Regions from separate parts of the Streptomyces nodosus genome, predicted to be linked through region 1. Evidence: predicted binding sites of a transcription regulator. Region 1 holds the regulator's gene; the other holds the start of a gene.
The links. Region 1 encodes HspR, which represses chaperone genes until heat shock. Its sites were predicted from a motif close to TTGAGNNNNNNNNNCTCAA; they were not measured.
Positions count from the first base shown of each region.

Region 2: a site for HspR is predicted at 2,646-2,664, ahead of lon (endopeptidase La). Genes of this name have one in related genera too.

Region 1 is NZ_CP023747.1:4,028,693-4,033,976, reverse strand. Features, by position in the region: gene CP978_RS18235 (sugar ABC transporter substrate-binding protein) at 187-1,293, opposite strand; gene CP978_RS18230 (heat shock protein transcriptional repressor HspR) at 1,839-2,291, opposite strand; gene dnaJ (molecular chaperone DnaJ) at 2,296-3,471, opposite strand; gene grpE (nucleotide exchange factor GrpE) at 3,544-4,188, opposite strand; gene dnaK (molecular chaperone DnaK) at 4,185-5,284, opposite strand, start outside.
Region 2 is NZ_CP023747.1:5,032,565-5,037,848, reverse strand. Features, by position in the region: gene lon (endopeptidase La) at 188-2,623, opposite strand; gene CP978_RS22810 (rhomboid-like protein) at 2,778-3,539, opposite strand; gene CP978_RS22805 (spermidine synthase family protein) at 3,797-4,483, shown strand; gene CP978_RS22800 (response regulator transcription factor) at 4,595-5,284, shown strand, end outside.

The sequences.
Region 1 (5,284 bases):
GCCGCCCGCCTCCGCAACACGGCTCCGTCGCCTCGACGCCCATGAATCGCCTGGAATTTCCCGGATCCTCCCGGGCGCGGGAACGGGAATCCGCGGCCGCCCGGGAACACGACGGCGGGCGGGCATCATCGCCCGCCCGCCGCACCTGTCGTCCTCACCTCGGGCCCAACGGCCCGGGGTGGTGCGCTACTTCAGACCGAGGGCGTCGCACGCCGCCTTGTGCTTCGGGGTGCAGATCTCCTTGACGGTGTAGATGCCGTCCTGGATCACCGTGTCCACGATGTTGGCCCGGGTGAGCGCGACCACCGGCACCAGCATCGCCGGAATGCCCTTGGTCGTCGGGCTGTCGACCTTGGCGCGGGTCAGCGCGTCGAACTCGATGGAACGGCCCTGGACCTTGGCGACCGCCATCTCCGCGGCGCTGTTCGCCTCCTCCGGGTACGACTTGTAGACGCTCATGTACTGCTCGTCCAGGACGATGCGCTGCACCGCGTCCAGATCCGCGTCCTGCCCGGTCACCGGCGGGATCTTGGTGGCGCCCGCCTGCTTGAGCGCGTCGATGACGGCACCGGCCATGCCGTCGTTCGCGGAGTAGACCCCGGCGATGCCGCTCAGGCCCACGGAGCGGATCGCCTCGGACATGTTCGCCTCGGCGTTCGCCGGCTTCCAGTCCTTGGTGTCGAAGGTCTTGACGATGTTCACCTTGCCGTCGAGCTCGGCGAGCGCGCCCGCCTTGAACTGCGCCGCGTTGGGGTCGGTGAGCGAGCCGTTCATCATGACGATCTTGCTGTTCGGGGCCTGGTCGCCGAGCGCCTCGAGAAGGGCGCGGCCCTGCACCTGACCGACCAGCTCGTTGTCGAAGGAGATGTACGCGTCGATCGGGCCCTGGGCGAGCCGGTCGTAGGCGATGACCGGGATGCCCGCGTTCTTGGCCTTCTGCACCCCCGGCGCGATGGCCTTGGCGTCGACCGCGTCGAGCAGCAGCACATCCACCTTGTCGTTGATCATCCGGTCGAGCTGCTGGCTCTGCTTGGCCGCGTCCGCGTCCGCGTTGGCGTAGACGACCTTGCCCTGGTTGCCGGTGAGGTTGAGCACCTGCTTCTTGATGATGGGGTAGTCGAACTTGTCGTACCGCGGGTTCTCCTTCTCCGGAAGGAGAAGTCCCACTGTGATGTCGTTCCCCTTCTTCGGCGCCGCGGAGCTGCTGCCGCCGCCGACTCCGTCGATGACGCCGCATGCGGCGAGCGAGACGGCCGACACCGAGGCGGCCAGGGCTATGGAAGTACGACGCACAGCAGTCCTACGGGGGGTACGAGCGTTCACATCAGGTGCCTTCCGGGCGAGGGAGCAGCATTGCGACCCAGGTGGCTGAAAGCCAACGCGGCAACCGCATGCAGCGTCAAGGAGTACCGGTTAACGAGATGGCAACAGCATCTGCGTGGAAGTCAGGTGAAGACCGGGAGAGTCTAGTGCGACGGTCCTCCCGAAACCTCCGCGAGGCGAAGATTCCGCTGACCACCTGGGCAGATACGGTAATTGACGTTCGGTCAACGACCCACATACACAGCGTGTTTGACTCAACGGTTCCCGCGTGATTCACGTCACATCACACCGCATCGCCCGCACCCTCAAAGGGCGTTCCTCGTGAACGCCGTTTTTCGGTCACATCCCGGAAGAGGGAGAAGGGGGAGAAGACGGACCCGGTCAGGCGGGTCCCCGGCCGGCCCGGGACGGCCCCGGCGCGGTCCCGCGGCCGGTCCGCCGGGGCGTGCCCGGACAACGAAGAGGGGGCCGGGACGCCTCTCGGCTCCCGGCCCCCTCTCCCTCACACATGAGGGTCAGTCCGACTGCTGCTGCCGCTTCGGCCGCCACACCACCAGCGCACTGGTCTGCTGGACCTCCTGGTACGGCACCAGGTCGCGACGGTAGGAGGCATGCACCGCGGCCTCGCGCTGACGCATCGCCGCCGCCGCGCCGTCCAGCGCGTCCTCCAGCTCCGCGATGCGGGCCTGGAGCGCGGCGACCTGGTTCTCCAGCTCGATGATGCGCTTGATACCGGCCAGGTTGATGCCCTCGTCCTGCGACAACTGCTGCACCTGACGGAGCAGTTCGATGTCGCGGGCCGAATAGCGGCGGCCCCGGCCGGCCGTACGGTCCGGCGAGACCAGCCCCAGGCGGTCGTACTGGCGCAGCGTCTGCGGGTGCAGTCCGGAGAGCTGGGCCGCCACCGAGATGACGTAGACCGGGGTCTCCTCGGTCAGTTCGTACGGGTTGCGTCGACGGCCGTCCATCTCCTCATGCTCCCTTCGCCGCCTGGAACAGCTCCGCCCGCGGGTCCTCACCCGCGGTCGCCTCGCGATACGCCTCCAGCGCGTCACGAGCCTTCCCCGACAGGTCCCTGGGAACACTCACCTCGACGGTGACCAGCAGATCGCCGCGGGTGCCGTCCTTGCGGACCGCGCCCTTGCCGCGGGCCCGCATGGTGCGCCCGTTGGGCGTGCCCGGGGGAAGCTTCAGCGTCACCGGGGACCCCCCGAGGGTGGGAACCCGGACCTCGGCACCGAGCGCCGCCTCCGCGAACGTCACGGGCACGGTCACGGTCAGGTTGTCGCCCTTGCGGCCGAACACGGGGTGCGTGTCCACATGCACGACGACATAGAGGTCGCCGGCCGGGCCGCCCCGCTCGCCGGGCGCGCCCTTGCCGCGCAGCCGGATCCGCTGCCCGCCCGTGACGCCCGCCGGGATGCGGACCTGCATCGTCCGGGACGACTTCGCCCGGCCGCTGCCCTTGCAGACCTCACAGGGGTCCTCCGCGATCAGACCGCGGCCCTTGCAGTCCGGGCAGGGGTCGGTCAGGGAGAAACCGCCGCCCGAGCCGCGCGACACCTGCCCGGTGCCGACGCAGGTCGGGCACACCCGCGGCGTGCCGTTCTTGTCGCCGGTGCCCGAGCAGGCCTTGCAGGCGGCCTGCGAGGACATCCGCAGCGGCACGGTCGCGCCGTCCACCGCTTCCATGAAACTCAGCGTGACCTCGGACTCGACGTCCTGGCCGCGCCTCGGCTGGGTGCGCGTCCCCGCGCCGCCGCCACGGTTGAACAGGCCCCCGAAGACGTCACCGAGACCACCGCCGCCGCCGAAGTTCCCCCCGGCGCCGCCCTGGCCGCCGAAGAGATCGCCGAGGTCGAAGTTGAACGAACCGCCGCCCGCCCCGGGCCCCGGCCGGAATCCGCCGTTGCCGAAGAGGGCGCGCGCCTCGTCGTACTCCTTGCGCTTCTTGGGGTCGCCGAGGACGTCGTTCGCCTCGGAGATCTCCTTGAAGCGCTCCTCCGCCTTGGCGTTGCCCTTGTTGGCGTCCGGGTGGAACTCGCGGGCGAGCTTCCGGTACGCCTTCTTGATCTCGGCCTCGGTGGCGTCCTTGGGGACGCCGAGGACCTTGTAGAAGTCCTTCTCGATGAAGTCCTTGGTGCTCATCCCCGACGTCCCTCCTTCCGTCCAGCGTCGGTTTCCGCGGGGGGTCCGGTGCGGACCCCCGCGGCGATCACGTCAGCCCTCGTCCGGGCCACCGCTCTCCTTGTCCTCGCCCGTCTCGGCCGTCTCCTCGGCCTTGACCGTCTGCGCACCGGGCTGCGGCTCGGCGACAGCCACCCGCGCGGGGCGGATGATGCGTTCGCCGAAGCGATACCCGGGCTGCAGAATCGCCACGCACGTCGTCTCCGTGACGTCCGGCGCGTACGAGTGCATCAGGGCCTCGTGCACCGTCGGGTCGAAGGGCTCGCCCTCCTTGCCGTACTGCTGGAGGCCCATCTTGCCCGCGACGGCCTCCACCGACTCCGCGACGGACTTGAATCCGCCGACGAGTTCACCGTGCTCCCGTGCACGGCCGATGTCGTCGAGCACGGGCAGCAGCTCGCCCAGGAGGTTCGCAATGGCGATCTCCTTGACCGCGATCCGGTCCCGCTCGACCCGGCGACGGTAGTTCTGGTACTCGGCCTGGAGGCGCTGGAGGTCCGCCGTGCGCTCACCGAGCGCCGTACGGGCCTGGTCCAGCTGGGCGACCAGAGCTGCGGTCCCTGCGTCCGTGTCCCCCGCCGGGGCCTTCGCCTCCTCCGGGGAGGGGGCGGCGGCCTGCGGCTCGGCGTCATCAGGGGTGGCGCCGGAGGAGACGTCGGGTTTCTCCTCCTCCGTCACGCCGCACCGTCCTTACGGTCCTCGTCGACGATCTCGGCGTCGACGACGTCGTCGTCCGCCTTCGGCTGACCGGCACCCGCTCCGGCGGCACCGGCGGCCTGCGCGTCCGCGTACATGGCCTGGCCCAGCTTCTGCGAGACCGCGGCGACCTTCTCCGTGGCGACCCGGATCTCGTTGGTGTCCTCGCCCTTGAGCTTCTCCTTCAGCTCGCCGACGGCACCCTCGACCTCGGTCTTGATCTCGCCCGGGACCTTGTCCTCGTTGTCCTTGAGGAACTTCTCCGTCTGGTAGACGAGCTGCTCGCCCTGGTTGCGGACCTCGGCGGCCTCCCGGCGGCGGTGGTCCTCCTCCGCGTACTGCTCGGCCTCCTGGCGCATCCGCTCGACCTCGTCCCTCGGCAGCGAGGAGCCGCCGGTGACGGTCATCTTCTGCTCCTTGCCGGTGCCGAGGTCCTTCGCCGTGACATGCATGATGCCGTTGGCGTCGATGTCGAAGGAGACCTCGATCTGCGGGACGCCACGCGGCGCCGGCGGCAGACCGGTCAGCTCGAACATCCCGAGCTTCTTGTTGTACGCCGCGATCTCGCGCTCGCCCTGGTAGACCTGGATCTGCACCGACGGCTGGTTGTCCTCGGCCGTGGTGAAGATCTCGGACCGCTTGGTCGGGATCGTGGTGTTGCGCTCGATGAGCTTGGTCATGATGCCGCCCTTGGTCTCGATGCCGAGGGACAGCGGGGTCACGTCGAGGAGCAGGACGTCCTTGACCTCACCCTTGAGGACACCGGCCTGGAGCGAGGCGCCGATGGCGACGACCTCGTCCGGGTTGACGCCCTTGTTGGCCTCCTTGCCGCCGGTCAGCTCCTTGACGAGCTCGGCGACGGCGGGCATACGGGTCGAGCCACCCACCAGGACGATGTGGTCCACGTCGTCGACGGAGACGCCGGCGTCCTTGATGACGTTGTAGAACGGCGTCTTGCAGCGCTCCAGCAGATCGGCCGTCAGCTGCTGGAACTGCGCCCGGGTGAGCTTCTCGTCCAGGTGCAGCGGGCCCTCGGCGGAGGCGGTGATGTAGGGCAGGTTGATCGAGGTCTCGGAGG
Region 2 (5,284 bases), 1.0 Mb from region 1:
TTCCGCCGGGCGCCGCCGTCGCCGCAGCTGGGACAGTATTTCGCAGGGCCGGGCCGACGGCACTCTCCGACCCCCGTGCCGGACACCCGTCAGGGGGAAGGCCCGGGCTCCTCATGGGTGCCGTCGACCAAACGGCAGCACCAGGGAACCCGGGCCCCTTTCATCCGATGGCGTCCTCCCCCAGTGCTCAACGCCTGGGAGGTGCCCCCATCGCCGCCACCGGAACCTCCGGCGCCGCTCCGTCGGTGGCCGGCGTCAGCGCCAGCTCCAGGACCTGGCGGACGTCCGTGACGGTGTGCACGTCCAGCTTCTCCAGCACCTCGGCCGGGACATCGTCCAGATCGGCTTCGTTCCGCTTCGGGATGATCACGGTGGTCACGCCCGCCCGCTGCGCGGCGAGCAGCTTCTGCTTCACCCCGCCGATGGGAAGGACACGGCCGGTCAGCGAGACCTCGCCCGTCATCGCCACATCCGTACGGACCGGCCGCCCGGAGAGCAGCGAGGCCAGGGCCGTCGTCATGGTGATGCCCGCGCTCGGCCCGTCCTTGGGGACCGCGCCCGCCGGGAAGTGGATATGCACGCCCCGGTCCTTCAGATCGCCCACCGGAAGCTCCAGTTCGGCGCCGTGGGAGCGCAGGAAGCTCAGCGCGATCCGCGCCGACTCCTTCATCACGTCGCCGAGCTGTCCGGTGAGGGTCAGACCCGCCGCACCGGTCTCCGGGTCGGCCAGCGACGCCTCCACATAGAGGACGTCGCCGCCGGCACCGGTGACCGCGAGCCCGGTCGCCACTCCGGGGACGGCCGTGCGCCGCTCGGCCGGGTCCTGGGCGGACTCGGGCACATGGTGCGGGCGTCCGATCAGCCCGCGCAGATCCTCGTCGCGGAGGGTGAGGGGCAGCTCCGTCTCGCCCAGTTCGTGCCGGGCCGCGACCTTGCGCAGCAGCCGGGCGAGGGACCGCTCCAGGTTCCGGACGCCCGCCTCACGGGTGTACTCGCCGGCGAGCTTGCGCAGCGCGCTCTCGTCGAGGGTCACCTCGTCCGTGCGCAGCCCGGCCCGCTCCACCTGGCGCGGCAGCAGATGGTCGCGGGCGATCACGACCTTCTCGTCCTCGGTGTAGCCGTCCAGGCGGACCAGCTCCATGCGGTCCAGCAGGGCCTCCGGAACGGCTTCCAGGACATTGGCCGTCGCGAGGAAGACGACATCGGACAGATCGAGCTCCACCTCCAGATAGTGGTCCCGGAAGGTGTGGTTCTGGGCCGGGTCCAGCACCTCGAGCAGGGCGGCCGCCGGGTCGCCGCGGAAGTCGGACCCGACCTTGTCGATCTCGTCGAGCAGGACGACCGGGTTCATCGAACCGGCCTCCTTGATCGCACGGACGATACGGCCGGGCAACGCCCCCACATAGGTGCGCCGGTGGCCGCGGATCTCCGCCTCGTCGCGCACCCCGCCGAGCGCCACCCGGACGAACGTGCGGCCCATGGCGTGCGCGACCGACTGGCCGAGGCTGGTCTTGCCCACGCCGGGCGGGCCGACCAGGGCGAGCACGGCGCCCCCGCGCCGCCCGCCGACCACCCCGAGCCCCCGCTCGGAGCGCCGCTTGCGCACCGCCAGATACTCGGTGATCCGCTCCTTCACGTCCTCCAGGCCCGCGTGCTCGGCGTCCAGCACGGCCTTGGCGCCCCGGATGTCGTACGCGTCCTCGGTGCGCTCGTTCCACGGCAGTTCGAGCACGGTGTCCAGCCAGGTCCGGATCCAACTCCCCTCGGGCGACTGGTCGCTCGACCGCTCCAGCTTGCCGACCTCCTTCAGGGCGGCCTCGCGGACCTTCTCGGGCAGGTCGGCGGCCTCGATGCGGGCCCGGTAGTCGTCGGACTCCTCGCCCTCCGTGTCGTCGTTCAGCTCGCGCAGTTCCTTGCGGACGGCCTCCAGCTGCCGGCGCAGCAGGAACTCCCGCTGCTGCTTGTCGACGCCTTCCTGGACGTCCTTGGCGATGGACTCGGCGACGTCCTGCTCGGCGAGGTGGTCGCGCAGTTGCTGGGTGGCGAGCCTCAGCCGGGCGACCGGGTCGGCGGTCTCCAGCAGTTCCAGCTTCTGCTCGGTGCTCAGGAAGGGGGAGTAACCGGAGTTGTCGGCGAGCGCGGAGACGTCGTCGATCGCCTGGACGCGGTCCACCACCTGCCAGGCGCCGCGCTTGCGCAGCCAGCTGGTGGCGAGGGCCTTGTACTCCTTGACCAGGTCGGCGACATGACCCGGCTGAGGGTCGGGCACCGTCCGGTCGATCCGGGTGCCCTCGACCCACAGCGCCGCACCCGGCCCGGTCGTCCCGGCGCCGATCCGCACCCGGCCGCGGCCCCGGATCAGGGCGCCCGGGTCGCCGTCCGCGAGCCGGCCGACCTGCTCCACCGTGCCGAGCACACCGGTGCCCGCATAGGTTCCGTCGATCCGGGGCACCAGCAGCACCCTGGGCTTTGCGGACTCCGGCCCGGCGGCGGCCTGTGCGGCCTCCACCGCCGCGCGCACCTCGGAGTCGCTCAGGTCCAGCGGCACCACCATCCCGGGCAGCACGACCTCGCCGTCGAGCGGCAGCACGGGCAGGGTGAGCGGTGTGGACGTCGAAGCCATGATCTCCCCTTCGGCAGTCAAGTTGAGCTATGCGGACTCAATGCGCGGGGGGATTCGATTGTTCCCAGGGGGGTGTTCGCTGTGAGCGATCACGTGCCCCGGTTTCCGTCAGCGACGCGGATCCGTTTACGTCAAGGACACCGACCCGGCTCCGTCAAGGACGCGGATCCGTCCGGTCCCAGCGCCGCACCCGGGGCCACAGCGCGATCCCGATCGCCAGGGAGAACAGATGACCCCAGTCGCTCAGGGGGTCCGTGAGAGTGAGCAGGTCCTGGAGCAGTACGCCCCCGAACGCGATCAGCAGCAGCCGGCCCGGCCATGGCCGCAGCAGGCCCGCCAGTGCGCCCAGGCTCGTCGCGACCCCGAAGCTGATGCCGTAGTCGAGGCGGTGCAGGGAGCTGTCCGGGAGCAGGCCCGCCAGGACCGCGAGCCCCACGGGGATCTCGGTGGCCAGGGTCGCGCACACATGGCCGACCAGAAAGACGGCGGCGGTGCGCGGACCGCCCGTCCGCCGCTCCAGCGCCGTCAGCACCAGCAGGAAGACCAGCGAGTAGGGCGAGAGCACCCCGCCCGCCACCCAGAGCGCGCTGGCGATCAGAACCGGTACCGGGGCCTGGAGCAGATGGGCGACATCGGTGCTGGACGCCTGGTAGAGGGTCCCCATCAGCGCCGGGTCGGCGTATCGGGCGACCAGCGAGGTCATGACGAGGGCGGCGGCGTACCCGAAGGTGAAGGGGGCGCCCCCGGGCGTCGGCAGGAGCAGCCACGGACGCGGCACCGCCCTGCGCGCGGGCGGGGGCACAAAGGGAGCGGCGGGCGGCGGCACCGTGCGCTGGCGCGGCATGCCCTCCAGGACCGTCGGCCCCGTCTCGGGGGACGTGCGCCCGGGGCCGGTCTCCGGGACCGTACGTTTCACGGTGTGGCGCTCCTTCCGTCACACCCCACCCTTCGTGTCCCTCGGGTCGCTGTCCACGACCGACGCCCCCGGGAGACGATGCACGGCGAGGGTCCTGCCGTTCCCCGAGCGGCGATGACGAGCGCCCGTTCGCGACCCCCGACCCGGGGCGGGCGCCCGGATGTTCTCCCGCATCCCGGGTCCGAGCGACCGCCGCGGACCCGGCCGACCGGGAAAAGCCCTGGTCAGCGGCGCCGCTCACGACCAAGATAGGGATCATGCCTCATCCGTACGACACCTATGACGCCCCCGAGGTCCTGGACCGTCGCGAGGGCCCGCACGGCGAGGTGGTGCTGCGGCGCCACGGTGAACTGCTCCAGATCATCGCCAACGGCTGTTTTCTGATGGACACCTCCGACGGGCGCTCGGAGCGGCTGCTCGTCGACGCCGCGCTGAACGCCCTGGACGGGCGGCCGGAGCCGGGCCTGCTGATCGGCGGACTCGGGGTCGGCTTCTCGCTCGCCCACGCGGCGGCGGACTCCCGCTGGGGAGGGATCACCGTGGTGGAGCGCGAGCACGCCATCGTCGACTGGCATCTGCGGGGCCCCCTGTCCGCGCTGTCCGCGACGGCGCTCGCCGACCCCCGCACCCGCGTCCTGGAGACCGATCTCGTCACCTACTTGCATGAGACATCGGACACGTACGACGCGCTGTGCCTCGACATCGACAACGGGCCCGACTGGACGGTCACGGACGACAACGGCGGCCTGTACTCGATGGCCGGACTGGCCGACTGCGCAAGGGTGTTGAGACCAGGAGGGGTACTGGCGGTATGGTCGGCACAGCCCTCTCCGGAATTTGAAAGAACCCTACGGAATGCCGGGTTCCGACAGGTGCGTACCGAAGAGGTTCCGGTTGCCCGGGGCGTTCCCGACGTCGTCCACCTCGCGGTCAGACCTGGATAGCCGACCAGCGGTAACTCCCCGTACCCTGCTTGCCTGACGCGGATCCTTCAAGCGTCAACGCAGTCATGGGATCACCCCACTGATTCCGGAAAGCAACCCCAGGGGCGGGCGATGGAGCAGACACACACCTCGCACAACGGCACGACGACGACCCCGGGCGCTCAACCGCGGGTCCTGGTGGTCGAGGACGACCCGACGATCGTCGACGCCATCGCCGTGCGCCTGCGCGCCGAGGGATTCCTCGTGCAAACGGCCGGCGACGGCCCGTCGGCGGTCGACACCGCCGAGGCCTGGCAGCCCGACCTGCTGATCCTCGACATCATGCTGCCGGGCTTCGACGGCCTGGAGGTCTGTCGCCGGGTGCAGGCGCAGCGCCCGGTGCCGGTGCTGATGCTCACCGCGCGCGACGACGAGACGGACATGCTGGTCGGGCTCGGCGTGGGCGCCGACGACTACATGACCAAGCCGTTCTCGATGCGCGAGCTGGCGGCACGGGTGCATGTGCTGCTGCGCCGGATGGAGCGCGCCGCGCTGGCCGCCACCACGCCGCGCAGCGGCAGCCTGCGCCTCGGCGAACTCGAGATCGACCACGCCCAGCGCCGGGTCCGGGTGCGCGGCGAGGACGTCCACCTCACCCCCACCGAGTTCGATCTGCTGGTGTGCCTGGCGAGCACCCCGCGCGCGGTGCTCTCCCGTGAGCAGCTGCTCGCGGAGGTGTGGGACTGGGCGGACGCCTCCGGCACCCGCACCGTGGACAGCCATATCAAGGCCCTGCGGCGGAAGATCGGCGCGGAGCGCATC